Regions from separate parts of the Paenarthrobacter aurescens genome, predicted to be linked through region 1. Evidence: riboswitches for the same ligand, from Rfam matches in the RefSeq annotation. Region 1 holds a riboswitch; each other region holds the start of a gene.
What was found. A riboswitch is a leader RNA that binds a small molecule or an ion and turns the genes downstream of it on or off. The one in region 1 is predicted to bind thiamine pyrophosphate.

Region 1 (10,586 bases):
TCCTGCGGCATCACAGCACTGGATGTGGTCTCCCGCCACCCCGATGACCCGCTTGACGTAGGTGGTGTCGCTGCCGGTAAGCCCGAACCACTGGCTCGCCGCTGACACTGCATCGACGAAGGGCCCCTGCCCACTGCTCAGAGGAGCGAAGGAACCGCGGCCGTCGAAGACCACAACATCCCCGCGGCGTATCGGCTCGGAGTTGAACGCCACGCGCGAGACCAGTATCCGGTCTCCTTCTTCAAGGAGGGGTTCCATGGACTCGGAAGGAATGTAATAGACGTCAAGCCACAAGGAACGGACCAGGCCGCTGATGGCCACGGCCAGCACCAGGGCGAGTAAAACAAAACGCCAGCCCTGTTTCCGGGGCTGGCGTTCTGATGTGTCCATGACTCGTATCCCTGTTGCGTTGCGGATTGCTCCGGAACAACCGGGCACGAATCCTGGACCCGTTACGTAAGTCGAAAGACCTACTTGGCGAAGTCGCGCTTTTCCTTGATCTTCGCAGCCTTACCGCGCAGTGCACGCATGTAGTAAAGCTTGGCGCGGCGGACGTCACCCTTGGTGACGACCTCGATCTTGTCGATGATCGGGGAGTGTACCGGGAAGGTACGCTCTACGCCGACACCGAAGGAGACCTTACGGACGGTGAAGGTTTCGCGAACGCCGTCACCCTGGCGGCCCAGGACGAAGCCCTGGAATACCTGGACACGGGAGTTCTTGCCTTCGATGATGTTGACGTGAACCTTGAGGGTATCGCCCGCGCGGAACTCGGGAACATCATTACGCAGCGAAGCTGCATCTACGACATCGAGGATATGCATTAATCCACTCCTGGTGAACGCCACAGGTCATTCACTTTGGGTTACGGCAGACAAGCCCGGGGCACAAAGGCCTACCGGAAATCTCCGCCGAAGTTTCTTAGTGTCCGGCTCTGCCACTGATTGGCATTGCCGGGTTGTCCGACTGTTGGCTGATCTCCCCCTGTGGCAGGTGTCAGCCCAGCAGACACAAGGGTTAATTCTGCCATAGTCGCCACCATCCGGCCAACTGCCCGGACTTTGCCCACTTTACGACGGCGGGAAGCGGACTTAGTTGTTGTCCTTGCCGTCACGCTTGGCCCGCAGGCGGCCATCAACGACGTCGTAGCCCAGGTCCGCGAGGGCCTGACGGTCCGCACGACTCAAGACGCCGGCGTCGAGGCCTTCCATCAGATCCGGCCTGCGCTCAGCTGTCCGACGGAACTGCTCGTGGCGCCGCCATTGTGCGATTTTTCCGTGGTTACCGCTCAGAAGGACGGGCGGGACGTCATGATCACGCCACGCTGAAGGCTTGGTGTACACGGGATATTCCAGGAGACCATCCGAGTGGGACTCTTCAACCAGGGACTCCGGGTTGCCCACCACACCTGGAAGGAGGCGCCCGATCGCTTCGACCATGGCCAGCACCGCAACCTCGCCGCCGTTGAGAACGTAATCACCAAGGCTGACGGGCCGGACCGTGAAATGATCCTGAGCCCAATCGATCACGCGTTCGTCAATGCCTTCGTAGCGGCCGCACGCGAAAACGAGTTGTTGTTCTTCGGCCAGCTCATAAGCCAAGGCCTGATTGAATTTTTCCCCTGCCGGCGACGGCACAATCAGCACCGGCTTGGAGTCCATGCCTGCTCCGGCAACTGATTCCAGCGCCTGAGCCCACGGCTCGGGTTTCATGACCATTCCGGCACCGCCACCATAGGGCGTGTCATCAACCGTCCGGTGCCTGTCCGTGGTGAAGGAGCGCAGATCGTGGACGTTCAGCTCCAGCAATCCGTCCTGGCGGGCCTTGCCTATGAGTGATAGCTCCAGCGGAGCGAGGTACTCAGGAAAGATACTGACAACATCGATCCTCATTCAGGCATCATCCCCGGCACCATCCTTGGGCTCCTTGGGGTTCTCGTCGTTGATCTCGAAGAGGCCCGACGGCGGAGTGATAAGGATGTAGCCATCCTCGACGTTGACCTCCGGAACGATTTCTTCAACGAAGGGAACGAGGATTTCCTTGCCGTCGGGAGCCTTGACTGTCAGGAGGTCCTGGACGGGCAAGGTTGTGAGCGCGGCCACTGTGCCCACTACCTGCGAACCAACCCGGGCCTCCAGGCCCACCAGCTCGTGCTCGTACCAGCCTTCGTCGTCGTCTTCGTCGTCGAGTTCCTCGGTTTCGATGAAGAGCTTCGCCCCCCGGATGACCTCGGCGGCGTTACGGTCCGCGATTTCCTCGAAGCCCAGCAGGAGGATGTCCTTGTTCCACCGGGCACTGCGGATGGTCAGCGGGCCGGCCGAAGCCGGCTCCACCACAAACTCGGTTCCAGCGACGAATCGCTCGGAAGGCGCGTCGGTGAGTACCTGCACCGTTACCTCGCCGCGAATACCGTGCGGTTTGCCGATCCGGGCCACCTGGAGCTGCATGGATTCCTCTGAATTCTTATGTACCGCGCCGCCGGGCAGCCACGGTGATGAAATGGGGGATAAAGCAATCCGGCCCCTCCACCATATTCGGTGAAGGGGCCGGATCTAAGACAAGTAGTGCTGAGCGCGTTACCGGCGACGGTCGGTGTCGACGACGTCGACCCTGACCTGCTCGCCACCAGCCAAAGCTGCAACCACTGTGCGCAATGCGCGTGCGGTGCGTCCCTGACGGCCGATCACCCGTCCGAGGTCCTCCTGGTGAACACGCACCTCGAGGGATTCCCCGCGGCGATTGTTCTTGGCACTGACCTTGACATCCTCAGGGCTGTCAACGATCCCACGGACCAAGTGCTCGAGCGCTTCTGCCAGCAACTTACTCAGCCTCGGTGGTCTCTGCTTCAGCCTCGGCCGGAGCTTCGGCTTCGTCCTTCTTGGCCTTCTTGGTGATGGCTTCCGGGATGATAACGGAACCCTTCTCCGGGGCTACGAAGGCTTCCTTCGGAGCTTTGGTCTTCAGGGTGCCTTCCTGGCCCGGCAGGCCCTTGAACTTCTGCCAGTCACCGGTGATCTTGAGGATCGCGGCAACCTGCTCGGTGGGCTGGGCACCAACTGAAAGCCAGTACTGGGCGCGCTCGGAAGCGACCTCGATGTACGACGGCTCTTCGGTGGGGTGGTACTTGCCGATCTCTTCAATGGCACGGCCATCGCGCTTGGCGCGGGCATCCATGACGACGATGCGGTAGTACGGTGCGCGCATCTTACCGAAGCGCTTAAGGCGAATCTTTACGGCCACTTTTGTGGTCACTCCTGTTTCTGAAACGAGGTTGAACCCGACGTTCTGCACCCGTGGGGCGGGCCATACTTGACGGTTCTAAGGACAAGACACGAGCACGGAGAGAGGGGCCGCACCGATCGAGTACCTGTCTATTGTGCCAGATGCCCGGAGTAAATACGACTTCGGCTGCGTGGGGCGGCGTGTTCTTCCCCACTCCCCCGGTTACTGCTGCGTCTCTGCAGTACTCTGCGCCTTAGTTGGACCAGACATAGAGCCCTGCACGGTCAGCCTTCTCAACGTCCGTTGCAAGGGCAGCGAGCTGCTGGACGTATTGGCGCGATTGCGCAGCGTTGAAAGGCATATCATCCTGCGCAGCCCAGGCGGCGGCGACGTCGTCCAGAACGTTGGCGTCACCTTCGCTTTCGTAGGTCAGAAGCTCGGCAAGAGCCCGCACCATGGCTTCCGGGACCCCAAGGAGTGCATCGCTGGTGACATCCACCAAGGCAAGTTCGTAGTCAGCGCCTGCGGCATGGACTGCCTGGCCGGCCAGATCGCCCAACTGCTCAACCTCGAAGTCGGTGATGCCGTCAATCCGCACGGCCGGGCCGGTGACATCGGCACCCTTCTCCAAGGCCGCGGCCCGCTTGAGTGCTTCATCGTGGGTGGCTACAAAAATTTCGGCAAAGCCCATGGAAAGTACTCTCATTCCTTCGTGCTGACGGGGCGGCGACGCGAAAATCCGAGTGGTTCCGCGCCGTCTCCCTCCAGCCTAGTGCAGCACAACGGGCGCACAGGCAATTCGGCGGACAAGGCCTAGCGGACGGCAACCCGCAGTTTGTTCCGCCAAGGATCCTCAAAGTGAAGCTCGGCTCCGGTGTGATGATTTGGCACACCGGCAACCTTGAGACGATCAGCCAGCGCTGCCACGTGGTCACTTCCCGGCACCTCAATGAGCACCTCGCCCAGGCCAAGAGTGTCTTTTCGCGGACCTGCCCCACGGCTGTTCCAGACGTTCATGGCCATGTGATGGTGATAGCCGCCAGCGGAAACGAACAGTGCCTGCCCGTGCCAGCCTGCGGTGCGCTCGAAGCCGAGCGTTTGGACGTAGAACTTCTGCGCAGTCTCCACATCACCCACTTGCAGGTGGACATGCCCGATCCCGGCGGCGGCTTCGTGCTGCCCTGTCACGGCAGCTTCACTCAGGTGCTGCTGGAGAAAGCGCTGCGGTGGCAATGCCACATTGTCCATCACCACGTTTTTGCCGTCCCACTGCCAAAGCTCACGCGGCTTGTCATAGTAGAGCTCAATGCCGTTGCCTTCGGGGTCTGTGAAGTAGAAGGCTTCACTGACCAGGTGGTCGGCGCTCCCCGCAAAAGCGCGGGGTTCATACTCTGCGGCAGTGGCAATGGTGGCGGCCAATGAAGGCTGGTCCTCGAACAGGATGGCCGTGTGAAACAAGCCGGCCTCGCCCCGCCCTGGAATCTGCAGTCCCGCCGCCGGAGCAAGGTGAACCACCGGCTTGCCGACTCGCCCCAGATACAGCCCACCATCCTGCTCGGCAACCACCTTCAGGCCCAGGGCGCGCTGGTAGTAGTCGCTCATGACCTTCATGTCGCCAACCTTGAGCATGACGGTGCCCATGGTGAGTTCGGCAGGCAGAAGATCCTGACTGGTTGAAATGGTCATGTGAAGCTCCCGGTTCTGAGGTGGCCGCGAATCGGCATCCTTCTACCTTTATAAATTACTTGAAGCTTCAATTTATTCCTAACGGACGACATGTCCTCCAAGGACTATGTGTTTAAGGTCAGTGACCGTGGCCAGGCGGCGTCGAGGGTCGTCACTGCACAACACGACGTCGGCCCGGGCGCCCTCGCTGATGCCCTCGGCTCCCAACCATGCCCGGGCACCCCACGCGGCGGCCTCCAGGACAGCGGCAGGCGGCAGGCCGGCGTCGTGCAGTTCCATCATTTCGTCCGCAATCCTGCCGTGTTTAATGACGCTTCCCGCGTCGGTCCCCGCATAGATGGTGACCCCGGCCTCGAACGCCTCCCCCACGCGCTCATGACGACGATTCCAGAGCCGGAGCATGTGATCCGCGTACTGCGGAAACTTCGGCGCTGCCTGCGCGGCTATGTCCGGGAAGGTGGCGATGTTGACAAGTGTGGGAACTATTGGGACTGACTGCTCCACCAAACGGGGCAGATGCCTGGGCAGGAGGCCGGTGGCGTGCTCAATACAATCAATGTTGGCATCGAGCATGTGATCGATGGTGTCCTCGGCGAAGCAATGAGCCGTAACCCTGGCACCTTCATCATGCGCGGCCGCGATGGCGTCCCTCACGGTCTTTGCCGGAAACGATGCGGCGAGGTCTCCGACGCCACGATCTATCCAGTCGCCCACCAGTTTTACCCAGCCATCACCGTCCCGGGCTTCCTTTCGGACGGTCTCCACCAGCTGCTCCGGTTCAATCTCGTGGCCCAGACCGCGGAGGTAGCGCCGGCTCCTGGCAATATGCCGGCCTGAACGGATGAGTCGGGGCAGATCAGACCGCTGTTGGACCCAGCGCGTGTCGCTGGGCGATCCGCAATCGCGGATCAGCAGCGTTCCGGCGTCGCGGTCCGCTTGGGCCTGAGCCAGGGTGGTTTGCTCATCAACCGCTCCGCCTGCCCCTAGTCCGATGTGGCAGTGAGCATCCACCAAACCAGGCAGAACCCACCCCTCCAACACAACGTCCGGCATGACCGTGGGGCGCTGGAAGGTCAGAACTCCATCCACGGACCACATCCCCTGGCGCTCCTCGGTCGCCGAGACGAGCACAGGTCCAATGAATTCGATGATGTCGGCCATGGTAAAAGCGTAGCGGGGCAGCGCGACACAGCCCGCTGCCGGCATGTGACTGGGCCGCTGTTCAGAGCTGTGGTAGCTTCGTCTACGACCACACGGGGGCCCCTGCAGGGGCTGAGATCGGACTGATGCAGTCTGCGACCGTTGAACCTGTCCGGGTAATGCCGGCGAAGGAAGTGAGTATTCCCTTGAGCACCACAGAAACACAGCACAGCCCTGCCCAAAACGGGACGAACGCGGCCCAAAACGGGAAGAACGCGGGCCAAAATCAGGCCGTCACGCAGTCGTTGAAGTCCCACTCGCTGGCCTGGTTGGAAGATCCCGAGCATGGCATTCGGGTTCCCGTTACGGAGATCGCGTTGGAGTCTTCTCCCAATGGTCTAGCCAACCCGCCTCTACAGGTTTACCGGACAGCCGGCCCGGGCAGCGATCCCGTGGTGGGTCTGGAGCCGTTCCGTACCCCATGGATTGAAGCCCGTGCAGACACTGAGGCGTATTCGGGGCGCGAACGGAACCTGCTCGATGACGGTAAATCCGCAGTTCGGCGAGGAGCAGCTTCAGCGGAGTGGAAAGGCGCGCAGCCGGTGCCGCGCCGCGCCGTCGACGGTAAGACCGTCACGCAAATGCACTACGCGAAACAAGGCATCGTGACACCGGAGATGCAGTTCGTGGCATTGAGGGAGGGCTGCGATGTTGAACTTGTCCGCAGCGAAGTCGCCGCGGGAAGGGCGATTATCCCGAACAACATCAACCACCCCGAATCAGAGCCGATGATCATCGGCAAGGCATTCCTGGTCAAGATCAACGCGAACATCGGCAACTCGGCAGTCACCAGTTCAATAGCCGAAGAAGTGGACAAACTGCAGTGGGCGGCGCAGTGGGGTGCTGACACAGTGATGGATCTCTCCACGGGAGATGACATCCACACCACGCGTGAGTGGATCATCCGCAACTCGCCCGTTCCCATCGGAACAGTCCCCATATACCAGGCGCTGGAGAAGGTGAACGGCGAAGCCAACCAGCTGACGTGGGAGATCTTCCGCGATACCGTGATCGAACAATGCGAGCAGGGCGTGGACTACATGACCATCCATGCAGGCGTTCTGCTCAGGTACGTGCCGTTGACCGCCAACAGGGTCACGGGAATCGTATCCCGCGGCGGTTCCATCATGGCCGGTTGGTGCCTTGCTCACCACCAGGAGAACTTCCTCTACACACACTTTGACGAGCTGTGCGAAATCTTTGCCCAGTACGATGTCGCGTTCTCCTTGGGCGACGGGCTGCGTCCTGGTTCCGTTGCGGACGCCAACGACGCCGCGCAGTTTGCCGAGTTGGATACGCTCGCGGAGTTGACACAGCGGGCGTGGGAATTCGACGTCCAGGTCATGGTGGAAGGCCCCGGCCACATTCCGTTCCATCTTGTGCGGGAGAATGTTGAGCGCCAGCAGGAACTGTGCAAGGGTGCGCCGTTCTACACCTTGGGTCCGCTGGTTACTGACGTCGCGCCTGGCTATGACCACATCACCTCGGCCATCGGTGCTACGGAGATTGCACGCTACGGTACGGCGATGCTCTGTTACGTGACCCCTAAGGAGCACTTGGGTCTCCCCAACAAGGACGACGTCAAGACTGGCGTCATCACGTACAAAATCGCGGCGCACGCGGCTGACCTCGCCAAGGGGCACCCGGGAGCTCACGAACGTGATGATGCGCTGTCCAAGGCGCGGTTCGAGTTCCGCTGGAGGGACCAGTTCGCTTTGTCCCTGGACCCTGTCACCGCAGAAGCGTTCCACGACGAGACACTGCCGGCAGAACCCGCAAAAACCGCCCATTTCTGCTCCATGTGCGGACCTAAGTTCTGTTCGATGCGCATCAGCCAGGACATCCGCGACGAATACGGTTCGGCAGACTCCCAGGCTGCAATCGCAGGAATGTATAACGGGATGCGCGAGAAGAGCCAGGAGTTCCTGGCCTCAGGGGGAAAGGTGTACCTGCCCGAGCTTCAGGTCCCCGCAAACCAGGGCAGCAGTTCAGGAGGCCTGAACTGACATCGCCCGGCCAACATCGGCGATGAACGAACGAATAGCTTGATCGCCGTCAACGGAATCCTGGGGCCGGTGTCCGCCCGCTGCCACGCGGCGGAGGGCACCGGTTTCCTGGAGGTAGCCCGCAATTTCCTCGTAGAGGGGTTCCCACCCGCCGGTGAGGACCAGGGTGGGGACCCCTGGAACAATCTGGAGCGGCGCCTCCCATGGCGGTGCCTGGAGCCGGAGCCTACGGGCGGAACGCCGGGCTTCGGCGGTGTCCAGCCCACCCGTTTCAGCAGAGAACGCCCGGCGGAAATATTCACGCTGGTAATCGGCGTCGTTGAGTTGCGTGCGGGCGTCGAACAACGGTTCCATGAGGGCCCGGTGGGAAGCCGTGGCCGGGAGCTCAGCCGTCAGGGACAAACAGGCGGGCTCCACCAACGTGAGCGAATGCACCAGCTCGGGGCGTTCGATGGCAGCCAGCATGGCCGAAATTGCACCTTGTTCATGGGCAACGACGTGACCTCCACCGGAGTCGGCCAAGGCATTGATCACTATGGCAACGTCCGCCGCCACATTGGATTCCGTTGGTTCGGCGACGGCGTCAAAGCCGTGCCGCCGAAGGAAGAGGGCGTCATAAGCAAGGGCCATGCCATGCTGCTTCGGCCAGGCCGCAGCACCGAAACTGCCCAGGCCGTGGACGAAAACTACGCGCTGCTTATGCATTGATTCAGCCTATTCCACGGCTCTGACATCCTAAGGAGCCGGGAGGCCCGGCTCCTTAGGACGCAATATTTACTTTCCGAGGAACTTGTCAAAGCCCTTGGGAAGATTCAGCGATGACGGATCGAAGTCTGCTGCACCCTGACCAAAAGCCGCTCCGGTAGGGGCTGCCGAGGCAGCGTTTGCCCGCTTGGCTTCGGCATCACGCAGCTCCTGGGCTGCCTTGGCAGGGTTGCCTGAGCGAGCCTTCTTCTTCGGGGCGTTCTTCCCGTTCTTGCGTCCACCGCCGGGGCCTCCGAGCCCAGGCATCCCGGGCATACCCGGCATGCCGCCGCCCTGTGCGAGCTTCTTCATCATCTTCTGCGCTTGGGCAAACCGCTCCAGCAGGCCATTGACCTCGGACACATGCACGCCGGAACCCTTGGCAATACGGGCGCGGCGTGAGCCATTGATGATCTTGGGGGCAACGCGCTCGTGCGGAGTCATGGAGCGGACGATTGCCTCGACGCGGTCGATCTCTTTTTCGTCGAAGTTCTCCAGCTGCTGGCGGATGTTTTGCGCACCCGGCATCATCATGAGCATCTTCTTCATGGAGCCCATGTTGCGGATCTGCTGCATCTGGGCGAGGAAGTCGTCCAGGGTGAAGTCTTCCTGGTCAGCGAATTTCTTCGCCATCCGGGCAGCTTCGTCCTTGTCCCATGCCTTCTCAGCCTGTTCGATCAGGGTGAGGACGTCACCCATGTCCAGGATGCGCGAAGCCATGCGGTCCGGGTGGAAGAGCTCGAAGTCGTCAAGGCCTTCACCGGTAGAGGCAAACATCACCGGCTTACCAGTGACGGACGCCACCGAAAGCGCGGCACCGCCGCGGGCATCGCCGTCGAGCTTGGAAAGCACAATGCCTGTGAAGTTGACGCCCTCATCGAATGCCATGGCCGTGTTGACGGCGTCCTGACCGATCATGGAGTCAATGACAAACAGGACTTCGTTGGGAATGATCGCCTGACGGATACGGCGGGCCTGATCCATCATCTCGGCGTCAACGCCAAGGCGACCGGCGGTGTCAACAATCACGACGTCGTGCAGCTTCTGACGTGCTTCCTCCACACCAGCCTTGGCTACGGCCACGGGGTCACCGGCAGGGTGCTCCAGCTCTGACGTGGCGCCGGGGTGCGGAGCAAACACGGGAACGCCCGCACGCTGTCCCACAACCTGGAGCTGGGTCACTGCGTTGGGGCGCTGAAGATCACAGGCCACCAGCATGGGGCTGTGGCCCTGGGATTTGAGCCACTTGGACAACTTGCCGGCAAGGGTGGTCTTACCGGCACCCTGGAGGCCGGCAAGCATGATGATGGTGGGGCCCGTCTTGGCCAAGCGGATGCGACGGGTTTCGCCACCGAGGATCTCCTTGAGTTCCTCGTTGACGATCTTCACGATCTGTTGGCTCGGGTTCAGTGCCCCCGAGACTTCGGCGCCCAAGGCGCGTTCGCGGATGCGGCCGGTGAACTCGCGGACCACGGATACTGCAACGTCCGCATCCAGCAAGGCACGGCGAATCTCACGAACGGTGGCATCGACATCAGCCTCGGTGAGGCGGCCTTTGCCACGGAGGTTCTTGAAGGTTGCTGTCAACCGGTCAGAGAGTGAATTGAACACGCGCCGTGCACTTCTTTCGATGGTCTACGAATGGCGGCCAATGCGGCACGCCATAGTCCTGATCATTCTTGCCCCGGCAAATATGCCTCAGCCAACAAATCTGATTCGACTACGGGA
Region 2 (10,586 bases), 350 kb from region 1:
GCTGGCAAAAATAGCCGTGGGAGCATATGGCAACTTTGCCCTCCTCAGCGATCGGTTGTGGGAGATCGGGGTTGACCCCGAGCACGCCATGCTGCCGTTCCAACGCTCCTTTGACCATTTCCACGAGCGCACCAAACCGGGGGACTGGTTCGAATCGGTCATGAAGGCCTATGTGATCGACACCGTGTCCTCGGACTTCTACAGGGCTGTGTCCATGTTCCTCGACTCAACAACCCAGCACTTTGTTGAACGCGTGGCTTCCCCCGATCAAGCCACAGAAGTGCTTCGCGTCCTGCTGAACAGGGCCTTGGCCGATGACCCTCGCCTGGCCTCGCGTCTCGCCCTATGGGGGCGGCGCCTGGTGGGAGAGGCCTTGACGCAGGCCCAGCGCGTCGGTGTGGAACATCCCGTCCTCGGCCCGGCGCTGAAGAACACCCCGGATGCGCGTGCCGCGGTCAAAACGCTGACGGCGGAACTTGCTGCCAAGCACGCCCGCCGCATGACGGGCCTTGGCCTCACCGCTTAGCTGCCTGCTGCCCCCTCACAGCGCTCTCTGGTGTCCTGTTACACGGCGTCCAGCGCCTGCAGCAGCGACTTCGCTGCCGCCGTCGGGTCCGTTGCCTCAGTGATGGCGCGGACCACAACAATCCTGCCGGCGCCGGCCGCGACTACTTCTTCCACGTTGTTGTGGTCGATGCCCCCAATGGCGAACCACGGCAGCGTCACTTCGTGATCCGCTCGCTTCTGTGCTTCTGCGGCATATGTGACCAAGCCGGTACCAACAGCAGCCCGGCCGGGTTTGGTAGGTGTTGCCCACACGGGACCCACACAGAAATAATCCAGTCCCAGAGGACCTTGGGCGGTGGCCAGCGCCGCGTCAATCTGTTCCGGCGTGTGGGTGGACAAGCCGATTCCGGTGACGTTCGGCAGGAGCGTCCGGGCGGCCGTCAATGGCAGGTCCTTCTGGCCGATGTGGAACACAGGAGCCCCGGAAATACTGGCAACATCGGCACGGTCGTTAACGGCCCACAGCTTCCCGTGCCGCTGCGCGACGCTCCGCAGGACGGCCAATATTTCCAGTTCCTCAGCAGCTTCCAACGTCTTGTCCCGGAGTTGAATGATGTCCACCCCACCCTCAAAAGCGGCATCCACAAAATCTTCAAAATCGCCCTGCCGTTTACGGGCATCGGTGCACAGGTAGAGGCGGGCGGCGGCAAGAGCGTCAGGCTGGGTCATGGAAACCAGAGTAGTTCCTCTAAACTGGGCACGTACTGCGGGAGCCGCGACGATCGTCATATGACCGTCCGGCTGAGAGGGCTTCAGAGCCGACCGCTTGACCTGATCCGGCTAGTACCGGCGTAGGGAAGGAAACGAATGGCAGATTCCCGCCATACCCACCTCCAGGCAGACGTTGCCGTGATCGGCGCCGGCATCATAGGCCACGGCATTGCCCACGAAGCCAGGCGGCAAGGCCGTTCAGTAGTACTGATCGATCCTGAGCCGGCCTCGGGCGCAACGTTCGCTGCGGCAGGAATGCTTGCCCCCGTCAGCGAACTGCATTATCAGGAGGAAGAACTCCTGGAGTTGATGCTCGAGTCTTCCCGGCTTTGGCCCGCCTTCGTGAAGGGACTATCCACACAGGGAGGGGACAGCGGATACCGCACGACGCCCACCCTCGCCGTGGGTGCTGATGCCGCCGATCGCAGGGCGCTCGCAGACCTGAGGGCAGTGCAACTTGCGGCCGGTTTAGGCATTGAGCCGCTCACCCTGCGGGATGCGAGGCAACGCGAACCGCTTCTCAGCCCGCAGATTTCCTGCGCTTTGGACATCCCCGCAGACCACCAGGTAGATCCGCGAAAACTCGCGGCATGCATCGCCAGTGGATTGTCCTCGCACGGACCCGAAGACCCTTCCTGGGTAGCCGGAGCCGATGCTGGATACGCAGTTTCTTCCCCTGCACGCAGTCTGCTGTGGGACCGGGGGCGCGTCACTGGAGTTCAGCTTGAGTCCGGTGCCACGGTCACGGCCCGGGAGACCGTGGTGGCCAACGGGCTGGGAGCCCCGCATCTGTCCGGACTGCCTGATGGATTGAACCTTCCGGTGAGACCTGTCTATGGCGACATTCTCCGGCTTCGCGTTCCTGCGCACCTGCGGCCGCTGGTCTCCTCCACCATCCGGGGGATGGTTCGGGGAGTGCCGGTCTACATCGTGCCCCGGGACGATGGCACTGTGGTGATTGGCGCGACACAACGTGAGGACGGATTGTCAGCGCCATCCAACGCTGTTTCTGCAGGTGGCGTCTACCAGCTGCTCAGGGATGCCCAGGTTCTGGTGCCCGCCGTGGCCGAGTTGGAACTCCTGGAGGCAACTGCCCGGGCCCGCCCCGGGACCCCGGACAACGCACCCCTCCTGGGCAGGGTTACAAGTGACACAGGAGAGGTTGCCGGCCTGATCGTTGCCACGGGCTTCTTCCGCCACGGAGTGCTGCTGACACCAGTGGCCGCCAAAATCGCGGGGGATCTCCTCAACGGTTCCACGGACCCGCGTTGGGCGCCCTTCCGCCCCGATCGTTTCACCAACACCGCTTCCCTTCCCGCACTGCCCACACCATCAGCATCAACCCCCACCAAGGAATCCGCATGAACATCAAACTCAACGGAACCGATCATGCAGTCTCCGATGACGCCTCCGTCAGCACTCTCGTCACCTCCATCACCGGCCGCGCCCTGGACCCAAGCGGACAGGCGGCCGACGGCGGGAAGCTGGGTGTCGCCGTCGCACGTAACTCCGAGGTGGTGCCGCGCAGCCAATGGGCCGCAACAGCGCTCGCCGACGGAGACGAACTCGAACTCGTAACAGCAGTCCAAGGAGGCTGAACCATGACAACATCAAACGTTGACGTTCGCACCACCGACGTTCCCGCCACCGGGCTGGGCAGAGACGCCCTGGTGATCGATGGCGTGGAGCTCGGATCCCGCCTCATCATGGGCACCGGCGGTGCGCCGAGCCTGGATGGCTTGGGGGCTGCCCTTCTTGCCTCCGGGACGGAACTCACCACGGTGGCGATGCGCCGCTACTCGCCGGCCGAAACGGGATCCTTGTTCCAGCTCCTGGTGGACCACAACATCCGTGTGCTGCCCAACACCGCTGGTTGTTTTACCGCCAAGGATGCCGTGATGACTGCTGAGTTGGCCCGGGAAGCCCTGGAGACCGATTGGGTGAAGCTGGAAGTGATCGCCGATGAACAGACGCTCCTTCCTGACGCCGTGGAACTTGTGGAAGCAACCGAGCAACTGGTCAATCGCGGATTCAAGGTATTCGCCTATACCAACGACGACCCCGTCCTGGCGCTCAGGCTGGAGAACCTGGGGGCCACGGCAGTGATGCCCTTGGGCTCGCCCATCGGAACCGGACTTGGCATCCTGAACCCGCACAACATTGAGCTGATCGTGTCACGGGCCTCCGTGCCGGTTGTTCTCGACGCCGGGATCGGGACCGCCTCGGATGCCGCCTTGGCCATGGAGCTGGGCTGCGATGCTGTCCTCCTCGCCACCGCGGTAACCCGTGCTCAGAACCCTGTGCAAATGGGTGAGGCCTTCAAACACGCCGTGGTGGCCGGTAGGCTGGCAAAGCAGGCAGGCCGGATCCCACGGCGGGAACATGCGCTGGCGTCCTCGGCGATGGAGGGCCGGGCAGAGTTCCTCTAACGGCGCGTTCCAAAGCAATGAAGGAGCAGTCATGGCAGATCAGATGACGGAGACAGCCATTCAGGCTGCCCTCGGAGACCTTCCCGACTGGAAGCACCAGGATGGCCTGGTGACGGTCTATAAAACTCCGACGTCGGCCGGGGCACTGGCGCTCATTGCCGCGATCGGCCGGATCGCCGAGGAACAACAACACCATCCTGACTTGGAGTGGCGCTACAACAGGGTTTTCCTCCGCTACGTAACCCACGACGCCGGCGGACACGTGACTCAGCGTGACGTCGCCGCGGCCAAGGCTGTGAGCGGGGCAGCAGCAGAGACAGGTGCAGTTGCCCAGCCCGGGAGGTATCCGGCGTCATAAAGTGGCTTAAAAGCAGGGACCGTCACCCAAAAGTGACGGTCCCTGACATTTGCGGTCTTAGAGCCGCAGCGCCTTGGTAAGGGCCGCAGTATCATGCCTGGTGCGTGTCCGGCCCAGGAAAACCACCACACCGGCGGCAGCTGCCGTTCCCAGGACAATGGGTAAAACCCACGGAATCCACGTGGCGCCAGGCTGGTAACCCAAGCCGGCGCTGATGAATGCGATCCAACTCAGGGTTCCCACAGCCGCAGAGACGCCGGCCGGTAAGGCGATCCCGTATTTGCTGTGCCGCTTGTCGTTGGCCCACACGATGAAACCGGTGGCAATAGTGGCCAAAACCACCACGACGAGAGAAAGCATCAAAACTCCTTAGCGGACAACGGGTGGAAGGGAATGCCTTAGAGGGCGCCGAAACCTACGCGGCGAACTTCCTCAGCGCCAATCTCAACATAGCCCAGCACGTTGCCGGGAACGATCACCTGGCGACCCTTCTCATCAGTGAGGCGCAGCTCGGAGCCATTGGTAACGGCCTCGGCCACAATCTTGGCAACGGCGTCAGCATCCAAGGAGGATTCGAGCACGATCTCACGGCCAACGTTCTGAATGCCGATCTTTACTTCCACAGCAAGGCCTCCAAGCCAATCAAGTTGTAAGTCAGTCCTCTATTTGTAGCCTAGGACTCTTTGGGGAATCGACTGATTCCGCGCCAAGCTAAACGATAGATCAGATCACTGGCCACATCGAGGTCCAGATTTCCGTCCGTTTCAAGCCAGTACCTGGCGCTGACCTGCGCCATTCCGGCCAGGCCACGCCCCAGGAGCTGTGCCTCGAGCGGGGGAAGCTTGGTGTCCTCGGCAATAACGTGGGCCACGGCGTCGGCAAAGGTCTTGTTGAACGTCTCCAACCGCGAACTGACATCGGGATCGTTGATCAGGTCCGATTCAAACACCAGGCGATGGGCTTGGTCGTCGTCGGCAATGAACCTGTAATAGGCGCGCATAACGGCTTTGACGCGTTCCTTGTTATCCGTGGTGGAGTTCAAGGCGTTGAGCATCAGCTGTGTCAGGGCTGCCAAATGACTGTCCAGGAGCGCCATGTAGAGCTCCCGCTTGGACGGGAAGTGCTGATAAAGCACCGGCTTGCTCACATGCGCGGCTTCAGCGATTTCGTCCATGGCCGCCCCATGGAAGCCGTTGGAGACGAAAACTTCCAGTGCCGCATTCAGCAACTGTGCCCTGCGTTCGTCGCGCGGCAACCTTGGTGAACGCGTTGTACCTGCCCGTTCCTGCTTGGCCGGTGCCCCATCGTTTGCCCGTGTGCCGTCAGCCACAGTCTGCCGCCTTTCCTTTGCAGTTATGACTACTCTACCGGGGGGTAATATGACCCGGCGGTATCTGCGGGCATACATTGGGGTATGGCCTCAATTGTTGCTGCCCACACCGCTGCGCCCGCTGTCCTGCCGCCCCTTGTTGAACCGGCAGCCGAACTTACGCCCACCGAGGTGGAACGGTATTCCCGGCACCTCATCATTCCTGAAATCGGCGCCCTGGGCCAACGCAGGCTTAAGAATGCCAAAGTACTGGTCATCGGCGCCGGCGGCTTGGGTTCCCCGGCACTGCTTTACCTGGCCGCCGCCGGCGTGGGCACCTTGGGGATAGTGGATGATGACGCGGTGGATCTGAGCAACCTGCAGAGGCAGGTCATCCATGGCGTGAAGGACGTGGGCACCCCCAAGATCGAATCCGCGCGCAAGGCCATTGCTGAACTCAACCCCCTGGTCAACGTTGTCCTGCACCATGTCCGGCTTGACTCTTCCAACGCGCTGGAATTGTTTGCGCAATATGACCTCATCCTGGACGGCGCGGACAACTTCGCCACCCGGTATCTGGTGAACGACGCCGCTGCCATCCTCGGCAAACCCTACGTCTGGGGATCCATCTTCCGCTTTGATGGCCAAGTGAGCGTCTTCTGGGGCGAGCACGGGCCAACGTACAGGGATCTTTACCCTGAGGCGCCTCCTGCCGGCTCTGTACCGTCCTGTGGCGAGGGCGGGGTGTTCGGCATGCTGTGCGCAGCGGTTGGATCGCTCATGGTCACCGAGGCCGTTAAGCTGATCACCGGCGTCGGGCGTTCATTGCTGGGCCGTGTGGCGCTCTTTGATGCTTTGGGCGGGAGCTGGCGCGAAATCAAGGTCTCCAAGGATCCGGAGGCCCAACCCATCACGGAACTGACCGATTATGAAGCCTTCTGCGGAGTGACGCCCCCGGCGGCAACGGACCAGGATCACACGGTCACCGCCAAGGACCTGGCAGCAATGCTTGCCGAAAGGGAACTGGGGGAGCGCGACTTCGAACTCGTCGATGTCCGCGAGTCCGGCGAGCACAGCATCGTGAGCATTGACGGCTCGGTCCTCATTCCGCAGGGCCGCATTCTCTCCGGCGAGGCATGGGTTGAGTTGCCGCAGAACAAGGACATTGTGTTCCACTGCAAAGCCGGAACGCGCTCGGCAGCTGTCCTCGAAGCGGCGCGGACAGCGGGCTATACCCGTGTCAGCCATCTCGACGGCGGTATTCTCGCCTGGGTGCGCGACGTCGAACCGGAGAAGCCTGTTTACTAGGCGGCGAAGAGCTGCCCTCTCGGTTTTACCGGGAGGGCAGATTTGCGTTGCGTGCCGTTGCGTTGCGGGCCGTCAGGCGCTTTCGGAGCGGAGCTGCTGGTGATCCACAGGGCACTCCGCTGCGGGGGCAGCAGCCTGTGGCTGTTCCACCTGGATGCCGTAGAGCGCCTCCAGGGCGGCAACGTAGTCATCCTGCTGGCCATTGGCGGCCAGTTCACGGGCCCTGACGGTGGGAATGTGCAGGAGCTGCTTGACCATCCGGCGCAGGGCGAACTCCACCTCTTCAGCAGCGGCTGTACAACCGTGCCGGGCGCGGACTTTTTCCATCTCCGCGTCAAGGACATTCATGGTGTGACGGCGCAGCGCCACAATTGCGGTGTCCACGGAGCGGGCCTCCCGTTCGGACTCGAAAGAGGTGGCGGCGCCGTTGACGATCGCGCTTGCCTGGGAGAGCGACTCTGCCTGCTCCTGCGGTGCGGCCAGTCGAACGGATTCAAGCGTCAGGAGTTCAACGCCGTCGAGTTCTCCCACTGCGGGATCAAAATCGTGGGTGAGCGCAAGGTCGATCGCGATCAAAGGTTTTCCGGAGTTGGCCCGGACGCGGGCAAGGTCCGCAGCTTCCACCCTGTTGTCCGAGCCGCTGCAGCCAATCATGACGTCAGCCGCGGCAACAGCCGCGGGAAGGGTGTCGGCGTCCAGTGCTGTGCCCCCGCGGGTGGCCACAAAGCCTTCGGCGCGGCCGGACGAAGAGTAAACGGAAACGTCTGTGCAGCCGCGCTCACGCAGCAGTGACATGGTGGCGCCGGCGTAGGCCCCGGTTCCGAAGACCACAACTTTCTTGGTGGACCAATCGTCGTTCTCGGCGAGGTCCGTGGCGAGGTCCAAAGCGACCGAAACGATCGAAAGCCCACGCGAGCCCAGGGCTGTCTGCGCGCCTACGTCCTTGGCCGTTTTGGAAGCCGCCTGGAATAGGCGAACCAAACCGGAACTGGCGGTGCCTTCCTGTTGGGCGGTGATCAGTGCCCGGCGCACCTGTCCTGCAATCTCGCGTTCGCCCACAACAGCTGAATCCAGGCCGGCGCTCACAGCAAAGAGGTGCCGTGTGACATCCGGGCCGGTGTTGGTGGCGAAGGAACGGGAGACGAGTTGCTCGCTCAGGCCGCTCAGTTCGCTGATCTGTGAAACGAGGGCGGAACGGGCTGCTTCGAGGTCAGCACCGTTGGCCGTTTCCCCATAGATTTCGTAGCGGTTGCACGTGGCCAGGACCACGGCACCGGAAACCACGGAGGAGTCGGTCAGGGCTGCCGAGGCAAGCTCGGAGGAACCGTTGCTCAACTGAGCGACAGTTTCGAGGTCGATGTCGGCGTGTGTAGCCACCAATGAGAAAAGAACCACAGCACCCCAATCATAGCTTTTTCGTAGCCCGGTAGAACAATGCGGCGCCGTGGCGATCCCCACCAAGGATGGTGATCCCCGCCACAGCGGCCCGGGTAGAGCGCACCGTGACAGCTTGTCGTTATCTTTTGCCCCGGATTTTCGGCACAATCGAAGGCATGACTTCTAGCGCGGCAGCATCCAACAGTACGGCCTCCAACGCCCCGGCGGGAACCCTCGGCGCCAACCACCCACTGAAGGACGGCCGCACTTCGGACTCGCCCTTGATTACCGCGTATCGCGGCGGCACCCCATCCCGCAGGCCTGTGTGGTTCATGCGCCAGGCCGGCCGTTCCCTGCCCGAGTACCTGAAGGTGCGCGAAGGCGTTGCCATGTTGGACTCCTGCCTTCGGCCCGAGCTGGCCGCTGAGATCACCCTCCAGCCTGTCCGCCGGCACGATGTTGATGCTGCCATCTTCTTCTCGGACATCGTCATTCCCCTGAAGCTTGCCGGCGTGGGCGTGGACATCGTCCCCGGCGTTGGACCTGTTTTGGACAAGCCTGTCCGGACGGCCGCTGATGTTGCCGCCTTGCCTGCCTTGACGTGGGAGGCCCTGGAGCCCATCCGGGAAGCCGTCCGCCTGACCGTTGCCCAACTTGGAAAGACGCCGCTGATCGGTTTCGCAGGCGCCCCGTTCACCCTGGCGGCCTACATGGTTGAGGGAAAGCCCTCGCGTGACCACCTCGGTCCGCGGACCATGATGCACTCCGATCCCGAGACCTGGGCCGCGCTGGCCAACTGGGCGGCCGATACTTCCGGGATGTTCCTGCAGGCCCAACTTGAGGCCGGCGCTTCGGCCGCGCAGCTCTTCGATTCCTGGGCGGGGTCCCTGGGCCTGGGTGATTACACCAAGTATGTGGCGCCGGCATCCACCCGCGCGCTGGACCATGTACGCGGCCTGGGGGCGCCGCTGATTCACTTTGGAACAGGCACCTCTGAACTGCTGGTGGCAATGCGGGACGTAGGCGTGGACGTTGTGGGCGTCGACTACCGGCTTCCCTTGGATGAGGCGAACCGGCGCCTGGGTGGCACTGTGCCGCTCCAGGGCAACATCGATCCCGCTCTTCTGTCCGCTCCGTGGGAGGTCCTTGAAGCCCATGTCCGCGAGGTCATCGCTGCCGGTTCCCACGCCCCTGGCCACGTCCTGAACCTTGGCCATGGAGTTCCTCCGGAAACGGACCCCACCGTCCTGACGCGCGTGGTGGAGCTTATCCACTCCATCCCAGCGGAGTAGTAACGATGCGCGGGGGGCACCCAACACCCACCTCCAAGCCCGCGGCGGCAGCCGAACGCCCAACTGCCGTGGTGGTGGGAGGCGGCATCTCCGGCCTGATCGCCGCAAGGGAATTGGCTTCCGCCGGCTCAGCCGTGACTGTCCTGGAGGCAGGAACTTCCTGGGGCGGTTGTGTGGGAAGCCATGTTGTTGCGGGGCTGCGATTGGACAGCGGGGCGGAGTCGTTTGCCACGCGGTCCACGGCCGTAGCCGATCTCGCGCGTGAGTTGGGTCTGGCAGAGCGCATAGTGGCTCCTCATCCCGGAGGGGCCTGGGTGCAGCTTCCGGACGGGCCGCAGGAACTTCCCAAGACCGGAGTGCTCGGCATTCCGGCAAACCCGTGGGACCCTGAGGTCAGGCGGTCTCTTGGGCTTGCCGGATCCATCAGGGCCTCCCTGGACCGTTGGCTCCCAGCCTCTGTGGGTACGTCCTCGGAGGTCACCAGCGTTTCCTCGTTGGTGCGTACCCGTATGGGCAAAAGAGTTCTGAAGCGGCTTGTTTCGCCGGTAGTAGGCGGAGTCCACTCGGCTGATCCTGCCCTGTTGGATGTGGACATGGTGGCCCCGGGCCTGCGTGCCGGAATCCGCACCCACGGTTCTCTCGCTGCTGCGGTTGCCACTCAACGCAAAACAGCCCAACGTCCGGCGGCGTCCGGCGCCGGAGCAGCTTCCGGTCCTGCAAAGGCGGGTTCCGCCGTAGCGGGCCTCAAGGGCGGAATGAACACCCTGGTGGAGGCCCTGGTGGCTGATCTGCGGGAGCGAGGAGTGCAGCTGCTGAGCGGGCGCCACGCCGATGCCGTCGTGAAGACGGCCGATGGTTGGCAGGTTACCGCGGGAGAATCAACGTTCGACGCCGGCCGCCTGGTGGTGGCTCTTGATGGTCCGGCCGCTGTGGGCTTGTTGGAGAAATCCTTGCCTGAACTCTCCGGGCTGCGTCCGGCTCCGGGGCCCTTGGTGAGCTTGGTGACCATGGTGGTGGACCTGCCGCAGCTCGATGGCAGGCCACGCGGGACCGGAATCCTGGTGGCGCCTGAAACCCCGGGGATCAGGGCCAAGGCGCTGACCCATGCAACGGCGAAGTGGGATTGGCTGGCGGAGCAGGCCGGCCCGGGTACGCATGTTCTTCGTTTGTCCTATGGGCGGCGCGAAGAGGCAAACGCAGGTCCGGATGTTCTCATGGATGACGATTCCCTCCTT
Region 3 (10,586 bases), 1.3 Mb from region 1:
GAGGACACCGCCGTTTGCCACGCTGCCCGTTCCCGCCGCATTTGCGGAGCCTGGCTGCAGGACCACGATCCTGTCCACCAGGTCCTTCCACACGGACACGCGGTGTTCCACCACAACCAGTGTGGCGCCGGTCTTATCCAGACACCTGCCAACGGCGTCGCGGACCTCCAATACCCCGGCCGGATCCAGGTTGGCCGTTGGTTCGTCCAGCAGGATCAGCCCGGGTCGCATCGCCAAAATACCTGCCAGCGCAAGGCGCTGCTTCTGGCCACCGGAGAGTGCCGCCGTCGGGTGATCCAACGCCAAACCGCCGCCTGCAGCGGTACGCAACCCTACGTCGTCGAGCGCTTCATGGACGCGCTCCCAGATCTCCTCCCGCGGGACGGCAAGGTTTTCTGCGCCAAAGGCAACATCGTCCCCCACCCTGGACAGGACCACCTGCGTTTCCGGGTCCTGCTGCATCAGCCCGGCGCGGCCTCGCTGCTCACGGGGAGCAACGCCGTCGATCAGCAGGGAGCCGGTCTCATCCGAGTCGTCTTCCTCGTCCCCCAGCACACCCGCGAGGGCATGCAGGAGCGTGGATTTGCCGGCACCGGAAGGACCCAGGAGCAGCACACGTTCCCCCGGTTCAATCCGGAGATCGAGGCCCTGAACGGCAGCCTGGGCCCGGCCGGCATGCCGCCACCCCCAGCCCTCAGCTGTGATGGCAGCAGGCCGCACCGTGCCGCTATGCGTGGCGGACATCAGCTGAAAACGGGCTCCGAAGCGGCCTTACGTGAGGCAAAGGAGCTCAGCACGCCGGTCTTGGCAAGGCCTCGGGTCGCAACCCAGGAGAGCGCGCCGGCGATGATCGCACCGGAAATCGTGGTGAAGGTGATGTACGCCAACTTGTCCACGGCTTCGTAGGCGATGTTCCAGCCCCACGGCAGGAAGGAATCGTTCAAACCGCAGAAGAGGCCTGCGCCGGCGCCCGCGAGGAGCGCTGTGGGCAGGTTGAACTTCCTGTACCGGAAAGCGGCGAAGATCAGCTCGGCGCCCAGGCCCTGCAGAACGCCGGAAATGAGAACCGTGGTGCCGTATTGCGAGCCCATGATGAGTTCGCCCGTGGCTGCCACAGCTTCGCAGAACAAGGCCGCGCCCGGCTTGCGGATGATGAGCATTCCAAGAACAGCGGGGATCATCCAGCCGCCGGCGATCAGGCCGGTGAGCGGCGGATACGTCGCGTTCATGGGGATGGAAACCAAGGCCGCGCCCTGGGACCATGCCCAGAAAATCACGCCGCCCGCAATGGCGATCAAGGCCGCCACAACAATGTCTACAACACGCCAGTTATAACTGGCCTTCTTCACGTTTACCGTGGTCATTTTTCTGCCTCCTGAGGTTACAGGAGGGGAAAGTGCTCCCCGGAACCCGTTGGCCTTCGCCGTCCGGATCCGGACACTCTGAGAAGCTCGACTCCCTTGCGCCGGTACTAACCGGATCAGGTTCGAGGGTCTGCGGCTGTCCGCACTCTCAGCGCCCTCGCGTCTTCTGCATCTCTGCAGAGTCCGACGGCGGCGCTCCCCTGTCGTTATCAAATCTGCCCTGATGGGCTGGTTCAGTTTACACCTGCGGGTGTTGCGGGTGCTGATTGATTGCCGGGGGCCGGTCACAATCGGACGTGCCGGGGGCTGCGGGGTGCGTTGCGAGGCCCACTCTGCGCCCTTCCCCTACGTTTTGGCACGCACACCAGGCCCCACAACGGCTGCGGGGTGCGTTGCGAGGCCCACTCTGCGCCCCAAACCCACGTTTTGGCACGCACACCAGGCCCCACAACGAGAACGGGGTGCGTTGCGAGGCCCACTCTGCGCCCCAAACCCACGTTTTGGCACGCACACCAGGCCCCACAACGAGGACGCGGTGCGTTGCGAGGCCCACTCTGCGCCCTTCCCCTACGTTTTGGCACGCACACCAGGCCCCACAACGAGCACGAGGTGCGTTGCGAGGCCCACTCTGCGCCCTATCCCCGCGTCCTGACACGCACACCAGGCCCCACAACGGGACCTGAGAGAATGAACCAGCAGACTTCACCGCGGCAAAGGGGCACATTTCATGACCGACCTTCCCACTACTGACGGCACTGCGCCCCAACCGCGTTTGGCCGCGAGCGTCATCCTGCTCCGTGATGCGACGGGCGGGCTCGAAGCCTTCGTCCAGCACAGGGTCAGCACCATGGATTTCGCTGCCGGCATGGTGGTCTTCCCCGGCGGACGTGTGGATCCCGCCGATGCTTCCGGGTGGGATTACTCCGAGGAACTGCTCCAACGTCACGCAGCCGACTGGAACCAGAGCTCCATCAGCGCGGAGCCGGCCGAAGCAACCAGAAACGCCGGGACAGTACTCACTGCAGCAATACGCGAGGTTCAGGAGGAGGCCGGCCTGAACATCAAGGCGGAGCAGCTCCGCCCGTGGGCCAACTGGATCACCCCCACAGACATGCCCAAGCGATTCGACACCTACTTTTACGTTGCCAAGCCCTCCCCCGGTGCCGAACCCCAGCATCAAACCACCGAGGCCTGGCAATCACTGTGGATGCCTGTGGCGGAAATTCTTGCAGCGGAAGCGGCCGGCACCCTGAAGCTGATGCCACCCACGTATTACCTGCTCAAGGAAATCGCCGGGTTCCGAACAGTGGACCAAGTGTGGTCTGCCGATCACCAGGTTGTTCCGGTACTGGCTCCGGTTGGTTCAATGGCCGCTTTCCTCAAGGAACGGGAAAACCGCCGCTGACACTTGGGAGGGGCCGCAGACGGCTAGGCTGGGGGCATGAACCTCTTCTTCAAGCTGATCGGTGCCGGAGTGAGCCTCGGAGCAGGCTTCGTGGGCACCAAACTCGTGAACAAAGGCTGGGAAAAGGCCACCGGCAACAAGCCACCCCTGGGTAATGACGACATGGAGGCCAGCCTGCGTTCGGCCTTGACCTTTGCGTTGATCTCCGCCTTCGTCAGCACGCTCATCCAGGTTCTGGCGAGCCGGGGCACGCAACGTGCCATCGCGCGCTTCGCCAAAAGCCACGACATCGTCTAGGCCTACTTAAGACAACAGCGACGAGGTCATCCTCCCGGGTGACCTCGTCGCTGTGTTGACTCGTCAGTTAGTTGCTGTTCCCGGGTTCCTGGCCGGCAGCAGCCCTTTGGACCACGGCCTCCAGTTCATCCTTGGTGAGCTTTTCGCGGTGACCATGCTTGGTTCTGTATGCAGAGCGGCCCACCATGTGGGCGGACACGGGGGCCGTGAGGAGCTGGAAAATCCACGCCACCAGCAGAACCGGCCACACCCACCAGGTCCGCATCTGGAGTCCGATTGCAGCCAGCATGAGGAACAGCCCCAGGACCTGCGGTTTAGTGGCTGCGTGCATGCGGCTCATGAGGTCCGGGAATCTCAGCAGTCCGATGGCGGCGCCAAGGGACATCAGGGCTCCCACTATGAGGAACACAGCGGTGACAACATCGATCACGGCGTCAAGGCCGGTGGCTTCAGGACTCATTGCTCTGTTCCCTCCGCTCGGCCACGAATCGGGCAACCGTCACCGAGCCGATAAACCCGATGACGGCCAGCGCTACCAGCAGCATCAGGTTGTTAAGGTGCTTGTTCATGGCCATGTCGATTGCCAGAGCAGCACCGAGGATTGCCAGCAAGACATCCGATGCCAGAACGCGGTCAAGGAGCGACGGACCGATGGCGATTCGGATGATCGCACCCGCGGCGGCGAGGCTGAGGATCACGGCGGTAACCACCAGGATTACTTCTTTCACAGCGCTGCCCCTTCCAGCCCGGGCCGTTGCTCAGCTTTGAGAGCCTCGACTTCTTCACGCGTGCCCATAATGCGGATCAGTCCTGCTTCAATGGCTTGGGTTTCCTGACGGATCTTGTCAATATCCGCCTCTTCGTAAATGTTCAGGGCGTGCAGGTACAACGTGGACGTGGAGCGGTCCACCTCCACCACCAAGGACCCCGGGATCAGCGAGATCACGTGGCCGGTAGCGGTGACCATGAGATCGGAATGACTCCGCAACGGAACGGCGACGACGGCGCTGCGAACCTTGGGGCCCTTGGCTACAGCCAGGTACAGCACCAGGAAGCTCGCTGCCACTACTTTGGCCAGGAACATCAGCGCGAAGGGTATGGCGCGCAGGACGTTGAACCTGCCGCTGAGCTCTACGGGCGGAAGGTAGAAGAACTTAGCCACCAAGACGGCAATCAGGGCACCGAACAGGAGGTTGCCCGGGCTGAAGTCCCGCCACAGCGCACCCCACACAATGACCAACCAAATGAGCAGCGGCAGTTCGGTGCGGAATGAGATCGGTTTACGGCTCATTTGGCATCACCGGTCCGCGCATCTTCCGTTGCAGGTTGATCCTGTTGTTTCTCCTCGGGCTGTGCCACTGGCGGCACAACAACGGAATCTCCCAGGACCGAGTGAATGAAAGCGGAACGGTCCAACATGATTTCGGCCGAGCCGTCAGCAACCTTGAACAGTGGGCCAGCGAACACCGTCAGTGCAACGCCGAACACCACCAGTCCAGCCGTGGATCCGACCATGGTCCGGGGAAGTACTCCTACGTTCCCGGGAGTTTTCAGTACGGGGTCCGGATACTCGGCGTCTTCGGGCTTGCGCCAGAAGGCCCTGTTCCAAACCCGGGCGATAGCCAGCAGGGTCAGCAGGCTGGTCACAACGCCACCTACAACAAGTGTTATTGCCAGCGGAGTGCCCAGCTCCACACCTGCTTGCAGCAGCCCAAGTTTGCCAAGGAAACCGGAGAACGGTGGAATGCCCGCCAGGTTCATCGCGGGAACAAAGAACAGCAATGCCAGCAACGGCGAGAGCTTGGCCAAACCGCCCAAACGGTCAATGGAGGAGCTTCCACCACGCCGCTCTATGAGGCCGGTAACCAGGAACAGGCTGGTTTGGACGGTGATGTGGTGGGCAACGTAGAAGACTGCGGCGCCCAGACCAGCTACGGAGCTCATGGCCAGTCCAAACACCATGTAGCCGATGTGGCTTACCAAGGTAAAGGACAGGAGACGTTTGATGTCGCTCTGGGCCAAGGCGCCCAGAATTCCCACAATCATGGTCAGTAGCGCCACCACCATCAGCGGGACGTTGAGAGTGTCCCCCGGGAAGAGGAGCGTTTCTGTGCGGACCAGGGCGTAGACGCCCACTTTGGTCAGCAAGCCGGCGAACACGGCGGTCACTGGAGCGGGGGCGGTGGGATACGAGTCCGGAAGCCAGAAGGACAAGGGGAACACGGCGGCCTTGATCCCGAACGCTACCAACAGCATCACGTGCAGAAGGTTCTGGGTGCCTTGATCCAGTTCAGCCAACTTGATGGCCAGGTCCGCCATGGTGATGGTTCCGGTGGCCCCGTAGATCATGGCAATCGCTATGAGGAACAGCACTGAGGAGACCACGGAAACCACCACGTAGGTGACTCCGGCACGGATCCGTGGCCCCGTTCCGCCGAGCGTCATCAACACGTAGCTCGCGGTCAGCAGGATTTCGAAACCGACGTAGAGGTTGAAAAGGTCGCCGGTCAAGAACGCGTTGGAGACACCCGCGACCAGGATCAGGTAGGTGGGGTGGAAGATCGAGACAGGGGCTTCCTGGTCGCCGTCGGCCATACCCTGCCCGGTTGCGTAGATCAACACCGCAAGGCTCACCACGGTGGAGACCACCAGCATGAGCGAGGAGAACTGGTCCACCACAAGGACCACACCCCACGGCGGCAACCAGCCGCCCAAAGTGACCGAGGTGGTCCCTCCGTCCCAAACGGAGACCAGGAGCAGGCATTCGAGCAGGAGGGTTGCACTGAGAATGACAATGCTGACCACCCGTTGGGCGCTGTGGTGGCGGATCAGCAGGAACGCCAGGGCAGCGCCCAGGATTGGCAGGAGGACAGCTAGCGGCGACAGGTTTGCGAGGTTCACGCGCTGCCTCCTTCCCGGGTTGGTGCCGTGTTGGGGGTCTCTGTGGCATCGGGTTTATCGCGATCCGCCGGGCTTGCCGGGGTGACTGCGAATTCCGAGGTTTCCAGCGGAACAATGGCGTCGTCTTCGGCATCGAAGCTCGGGGTCTTGGCCACGCGTACGTCTTCGAGGTCATCCTGGATCTCGTCCTGGCGGGCCAGGACCCACGTGCGGTAGATGATCCCCAGCATGAAGGCCGTCACCGCGAAGGAAATGACGATCGACGTCAGGATCAGCGCCTGGGGCAGGGGATCGTTGTAGGTCTCCGGGTCCGTTTCCTTGCTGAACAGCGGTGCCAGGCCGGCATAACCTCCGGTGCTCAGGATCAAGATGTTGGTGGCGTTGGCCAGCAACATCAAACCCAACAACACACGCGTCAAGCTGCGTTCAAGGATCAGGTAGATGCCGCAGGCGTACAGGACGCCCATGACGATCAACAAGGTCAGGTTGATGCTCATGAGTTACCCTTCCCGAGCGCAGCGGACTCGGCGGCTTCGTGGGCAAGTTCCGGATGCTCGGCGGCATCTTCCTCCGCAAGCGGGGCGCCCTTACCTTCAAAGTGCTCGTCAATTTCGGCACCGAGACTGCGGAGGACGTCCAGCGCCAACCCCACCACCACGATGTACACACCGATGTCGAAAATGGTGGACGTGACAAACTTGACGTCGCCAAAGACGGGCAGCCAGAACTCGATGATCGCGCTTTGGAATACCTGACCGCCAAGGAAGAGCGGAACCACTCCTGACGCCGCCGCCGTTGCAAGCCCGGTCCCCAGCAGCGTGCCCGCACTGATGGTGGCTGCCTCGCTCAACTCGAAGCGGCCTCCGGCAAGATAGCGAATGGTAAGGGCCAGGCCGGCAGTGAGGCCTCCTGCGAATCCCCCACCTGGCAGGTTATGGCCGGCCAGGAGGAGGTAGATGGAGAAGACGATCATCGAGTGGAAGATCAGCCTGGTCACCACTTCGAAAATGATGGAGCGGCGCTCGGGCGCGAGTGTTCGTCCGGCCACCAGCCACGCGTCACGGGTGACGTCAGTGAACTTTTTGGCAACAGCCAGCGTGGCGCCGTCGTGCGAATCGCGGTCGACGCCGGTGCGGCGCCCCACGCTGCCTTCCGGCACAGCCTCCGAAGTCTTGATGCGATCGCCGCGGCTGCGGACGAATATCAAGCTGGCGACACCCGTGGCCGCAATGGCCAGCACGGAAATCTCGCCAAAGGTATCCCAGGCGCGGATATCCACGAGGGTCACGTTGACCACGTTCAGACCACCGCCGCCTTCATAGGCCAAGCGGGGGAAATCAAGGGAAATGGGAGTGGCTACGCGTGCGCCCATGGCGTAGATCGCCACAAAGATCATGGTGATACCGAACGCCGCCCCGATGATCACCCGGATCACCCTGAGCCGACCTCCGGTCCTGTCCCTGAGCTCTGCGGGCAGACTGCGCATGGCCAGCACAAACGCCACCAGCACAATGGTTTCCACCAGCATCTGGGTGAGGGCAAGATCCGGCGCACCCTGCAGAGCGAACATCAGGGCAATGCCATAGCCGGTGACGGACACCATCAGAACGGCGAGGAAACGCTTGTTGGCACGGACTGCGGCCAAGGCACCCACCACGATTCCGGCTCCAGCCACCAACTGCAACGGGGAGTTCGGGTCAATGACGTAGATACCGTCCGGCAGTGGCTTGTTGGCCATGATCAAGGCGGTCGCCGGCACAGCGAACGCGACCGTCAGAATGACTGCCAGGTAGAAGTACAGCGAACCACGCTGGGTGCGGCCCGTGACCCAAACCGCTACATCGTCCAAGGCGCCGATGGTGTTCTGGTAGGCGCGGTCGCCGTCCACCCAGTCAGGGACCAAGCTTTGGGCCCGGGAGACGAGGTTGCGTCCATAGAACATCGCAGCGCCGGCCGCAAAAGTTATTGCTGTCAGCCCCAGCGCAGGGGTGATGCCGTGCCACAAAGCCAGGTGTCCGGCGTCGACGGCGTCCGGGCCGTCAGCGAACAGCGCCGCGTAAGGCTGGATCCAGGTGTCGACGGGAACCGGCCATACGCCGTAGGCGATGGTCAGCAGGCTCAGGATGGCCGGGGCGGCAAGGAAGGCAGGCTTGATGGGTTTGAAAGGTGTGGGTTCCACGCCCGGCTTCACGGCAAACGCGCCCCACATGAAGCGAGCGCTGTAGGCGAAAGTGAGGATGGAACCGATGACAAGCCCGATCAGGATCCAGATGCCCCAGGCCGGAGCGTGATCGCCGGTGCCGTAGTGGACAAAAGCTTCGAAGACCGACTCCTTGGCCACAAATCCTGCCAGTGGCGGCACGCCTGCCATGGACGCTGCGGCAATACCGGCCACCACTCCGAGGGCCCGGGATGAACGGAAGACTCCGGACAGCTTGCGGATGTCGCGTGTACCGGATTGGTGGTCGATGATCCCCACCACCAGGAACAGTGCCGCCTTGAACAAGCCGTGGGCGAGCAGCAGGCCCAGCCCGGCCAAGGCAGCGTCCGGCTTACCCAGCCCCACCACCATGGTGAGGAAACCGAGTTGGCTGACGGTGCCATAAGCGAGGATGAGCTTGATGTCGGTTTGGCGAAGCGCCCGGTAGCCACCAACCAGCATGGTGGCCAGGCCCAGCCCGAGAACCACCGGCAGCCAGAATTCGGACGTCGAAAAACCCGGAGCCAGGCGCGCAACGATGTAGATGCCGGCCTTTACCATCGCCGCTGCATGCAAGTAAGCGCTGACGGGCGTGGGAGCGGCCATGGCGCCCGGGAGCCAGAAGTGGAACGGAACAAGCGCCGACTTGGTCACCGCACCGGAAAGGACAAGTACGACGGCGGCGGCCACCGCGCCTTGCATAGGTCCGCTCATGAGCGTCCCGGCTTGATCCAGGATTGCCGAAATCCGGTACGTTCCTGCAGCCTGACCCAGGATGATGAGGCCTACGAGCATGGCCAAACCACCAGCGGTGGTGACCATGAGCGCTTGGAGCGCCGAACGGCGGGCAGCCAACCGGGTGCGCGCATAGCCGATCAACAGATAGAACAGGATGGTGGTGAGCTCCCAGAAGATGAACAGCATCAGGAGGTCGTCGGAAGTCACCAAACCGAACATGGCTCCGGCAAAGGCCAGGAGTTGGGCTCCGAAACCGCCAAGGCCTGAGTCTTTGTTCTTGAAGTAACGGGCACAATAAACCAGGACCAGGGACCCAACGCCAAGGATCAGAAGTGACATGATCCAAGCCAATGGATCCATCCGGAAGGCGAGTTCGAGCTTTAGGGTGGGGATCCAAGGGAGAGTTTCTTCTATGCCTCCACCGGAATATACGGCGTCATACTGAAGGACCAGCCATATGAAAGCGCCTGCGGGAACCGCGGCGAGGGCGTAGAACGCGTTTCTTCCGAGTTTGCTGAAGATCAAGGGCGCCACAGTTGCCGCAACAAAGGTGATGGCGAGAACTGTGATCACTGTTTATCTCCGCAAAGTCAGGAACATGTTGTCAAAAGTTGGAGCAGGCGGTCATACGTTGGGTTCGGTTTACCTAGTTTATCAATGGGTTCGGACAGTTTTAGGCATGGGAACCCGAGTGCGCGCACGGCTTAAAGCCACGTTGTCCACATACGGGGCTGTCATGTGCCCACCGATATCCGCGCCGCTATAGCATTCAAGTTATGAACGCGGCCGCAGTTCCCGAAGCCTCCCACCCGACGTCCGAGCTTGCCTCAGGACCCGTTGCCTCCAAGAAGGCGCAGATACTGGCTTGGGCTTCCTGGGACTGGGGCTCGGCTGCCTTCCAAGCGGTGATGACCACCTTCGTTTTCACCGTCTATTTGACGTCCAACGCCTTCGGTGGAGAGGACGCCGCCTCGGCAGCCCTCGGGGCCGCTTTGGCCATTGCAGGTCTCGCCATTGCCTTGCTTGCCCCGGTCACCGGCCAGCGGTCAGACGCCGGAGGGCGCCGCAAGCTGTGGCTTGGCGTCAACACCGCTGCCACCGCTGTCCTCACCGCTCTATGCTTCTTTGTTTTCCCGCAACCTGAGTTTCTGCTCCTCGGAGTTTGCCTGATCGCCCTGGGCAACATCTTCTTCGAATTCGCCGGCGTGAACTACAACGCCATGCTCGCCCAGATCTCCACCCCCAAAAACATCGGCAGGGTCAGCGGCTTCGGATGGGCCATGGGGTACCTCGGAGGAATCGTGGCGCTTCTCCTGGTCCTGCAATTATTTGTTCAGCCCTCCTTTGACTGGTTCGGGTCGTCCACGCAGGACTCGCTGAATATCCGGCTCGTTGCCGTTTTCTCAGCACTATGGTTCTTCATCTTCGCCCTACCCGTCATGTTCGCCGTGCCGGAAGTGTCCGTGAAAAAAGACACCGCATCCTTGGGTTTTGCAGCCTCCTACAGGTTGCTGTTCCGCCGCATCAGGGCGATCTACAAAACCAGCCCCCACACCATCTACTTCCTGCTGTCCAGCGCTATCTTCCGCGACGGCCTGGCGGCCGTGTTTACCTTCGGCGGTGTCATCGCCGCCGGCACCTTCGGCTTCGAACTCAAGGACGTCATCTTCTTTGCGATCTT

Region 2: it holds a riboswitch for thiamine pyrophosphate, as region 1 does, so the genes downstream of both, thiO (glycine oxidase ThiO) here and thiC (phosphomethylpyrimidine synthase ThiC) in region 1, are expected to answer to the same signal.
Region 3: it holds a riboswitch for thiamine pyrophosphate, as region 1 does, so the genes downstream of both, ABI796_RS17610 (ECF transporter S component) here and thiC (phosphomethylpyrimidine synthase ThiC) in region 1, are expected to answer to the same signal.

The regions. Positions count from the first base shown of each region.
Region 1 is NZ_CP157456.1:2,468,022-2,478,607, forward strand. Features, by position in the region: gene lepB (signal peptidase I) at 1-390, opposite strand, end outside; gene rplS (50S ribosomal protein L19) at 471-824, opposite strand; gene trmD (tRNA (guanosine(37)-N1)-methyltransferase TrmD) at 1,092-1,892, opposite strand; gene rimM (ribosome maturation factor RimM) at 1,893-2,447, opposite strand; gene ABI796_RS11470 (RNA-binding protein) at 2,577-2,819, opposite strand; gene rpsP (30S ribosomal protein S16) at 2,821-3,240, opposite strand; gene ABI796_RS11480 (hypothetical protein) at 3,476-3,913, opposite strand; gene ABI796_RS11485 (VOC family protein) at 4,036-4,908, opposite strand; gene ABI796_RS11490 (amidohydrolase family protein) at 4,987-6,069, opposite strand; TPP riboswitch at 6,152-6,259, shown strand; gene thiC (phosphomethylpyrimidine synthase ThiC) at 6,255-8,114, shown strand; gene ABI796_RS11500 (alpha/beta fold hydrolase) at 8,097-8,819, opposite strand; gene ffh (signal recognition particle protein) at 8,889-10,469, opposite strand; gene ABI796_RS11510 (glucose-6-phosphate dehydrogenase) at 10,500-10,586, shown strand, end outside.
Region 2 is NZ_CP157456.1:2,816,403-2,826,988, reverse strand. Features, by position in the region: gene ABI796_RS13035 (ferritin-like fold-containing protein) at 1-526, shown strand, start outside; gene thiE (thiamine phosphate synthase) at 565-1,236, opposite strand; TPP riboswitch at 1,264-1,382, shown strand; gene thiO (glycine oxidase ThiO) at 1,375-2,643, shown strand; gene thiS (sulfur carrier protein ThiS) at 2,640-2,876, shown strand; gene ABI796_RS13015 (thiazole synthase) at 2,880-3,707, shown strand; gene ABI796_RS13010 (4a-hydroxytetrahydrobiopterin dehydratase) at 3,739-4,065, shown strand; gene ABI796_RS13005 (hypothetical protein) at 4,123-4,425, opposite strand; gene ABI796_RS13000 (DUF3107 domain-containing protein) at 4,464-4,688, opposite strand; gene ABI796_RS12995 (TetR/AcrR family transcriptional regulator) at 4,739-5,473, opposite strand; gene moeB (molybdopterin-synthase adenylyltransferase MoeB) at 5,480-6,682, shown strand; gene ABI796_RS12985 (glutamyl-tRNA reductase) at 6,755-8,077, opposite strand; gene hemE (uroporphyrinogen decarboxylase) at 8,236-9,351, shown strand; gene hemG (protoporphyrinogen oxidase) at 9,357-10,586, shown strand, end outside.
Region 3 is NZ_CP157456.1:3,792,002-3,802,587, forward strand. Features, by position in the region: gene ABI796_RS17605 (ABC transporter ATP-binding protein) at 1-744, opposite strand, end outside; gene ABI796_RS17610 (ECF transporter S component) at 744-1,364, opposite strand; TPP riboswitch at 1,440-1,576, opposite strand; gene ABI796_RS17615 (NUDIX hydrolase) at 2,092-2,769, shown strand; gene ABI796_RS17620 (DUF4235 domain-containing protein) at 2,806-3,066, shown strand; gene mnhG (monovalent cation/H(+) antiporter subunit G) at 3,134-3,526, opposite strand; gene ABI796_RS17630 (monovalent cation/H+ antiporter complex subunit F) at 3,516-3,794, opposite strand; gene ABI796_RS17635 (Na+/H+ antiporter subunit E) at 3,791-4,357, opposite strand; gene ABI796_RS17640 (Na+/H+ antiporter subunit D) at 4,354-5,967, opposite strand; gene ABI796_RS17645 (Na(+)/H(+) antiporter subunit C) at 5,964-6,464, opposite strand; gene ABI796_RS17650 (Na+/H+ antiporter subunit A) at 6,461-9,478, opposite strand; gene ABI796_RS17655 (MFS transporter) at 9,682-10,586, shown strand, end outside.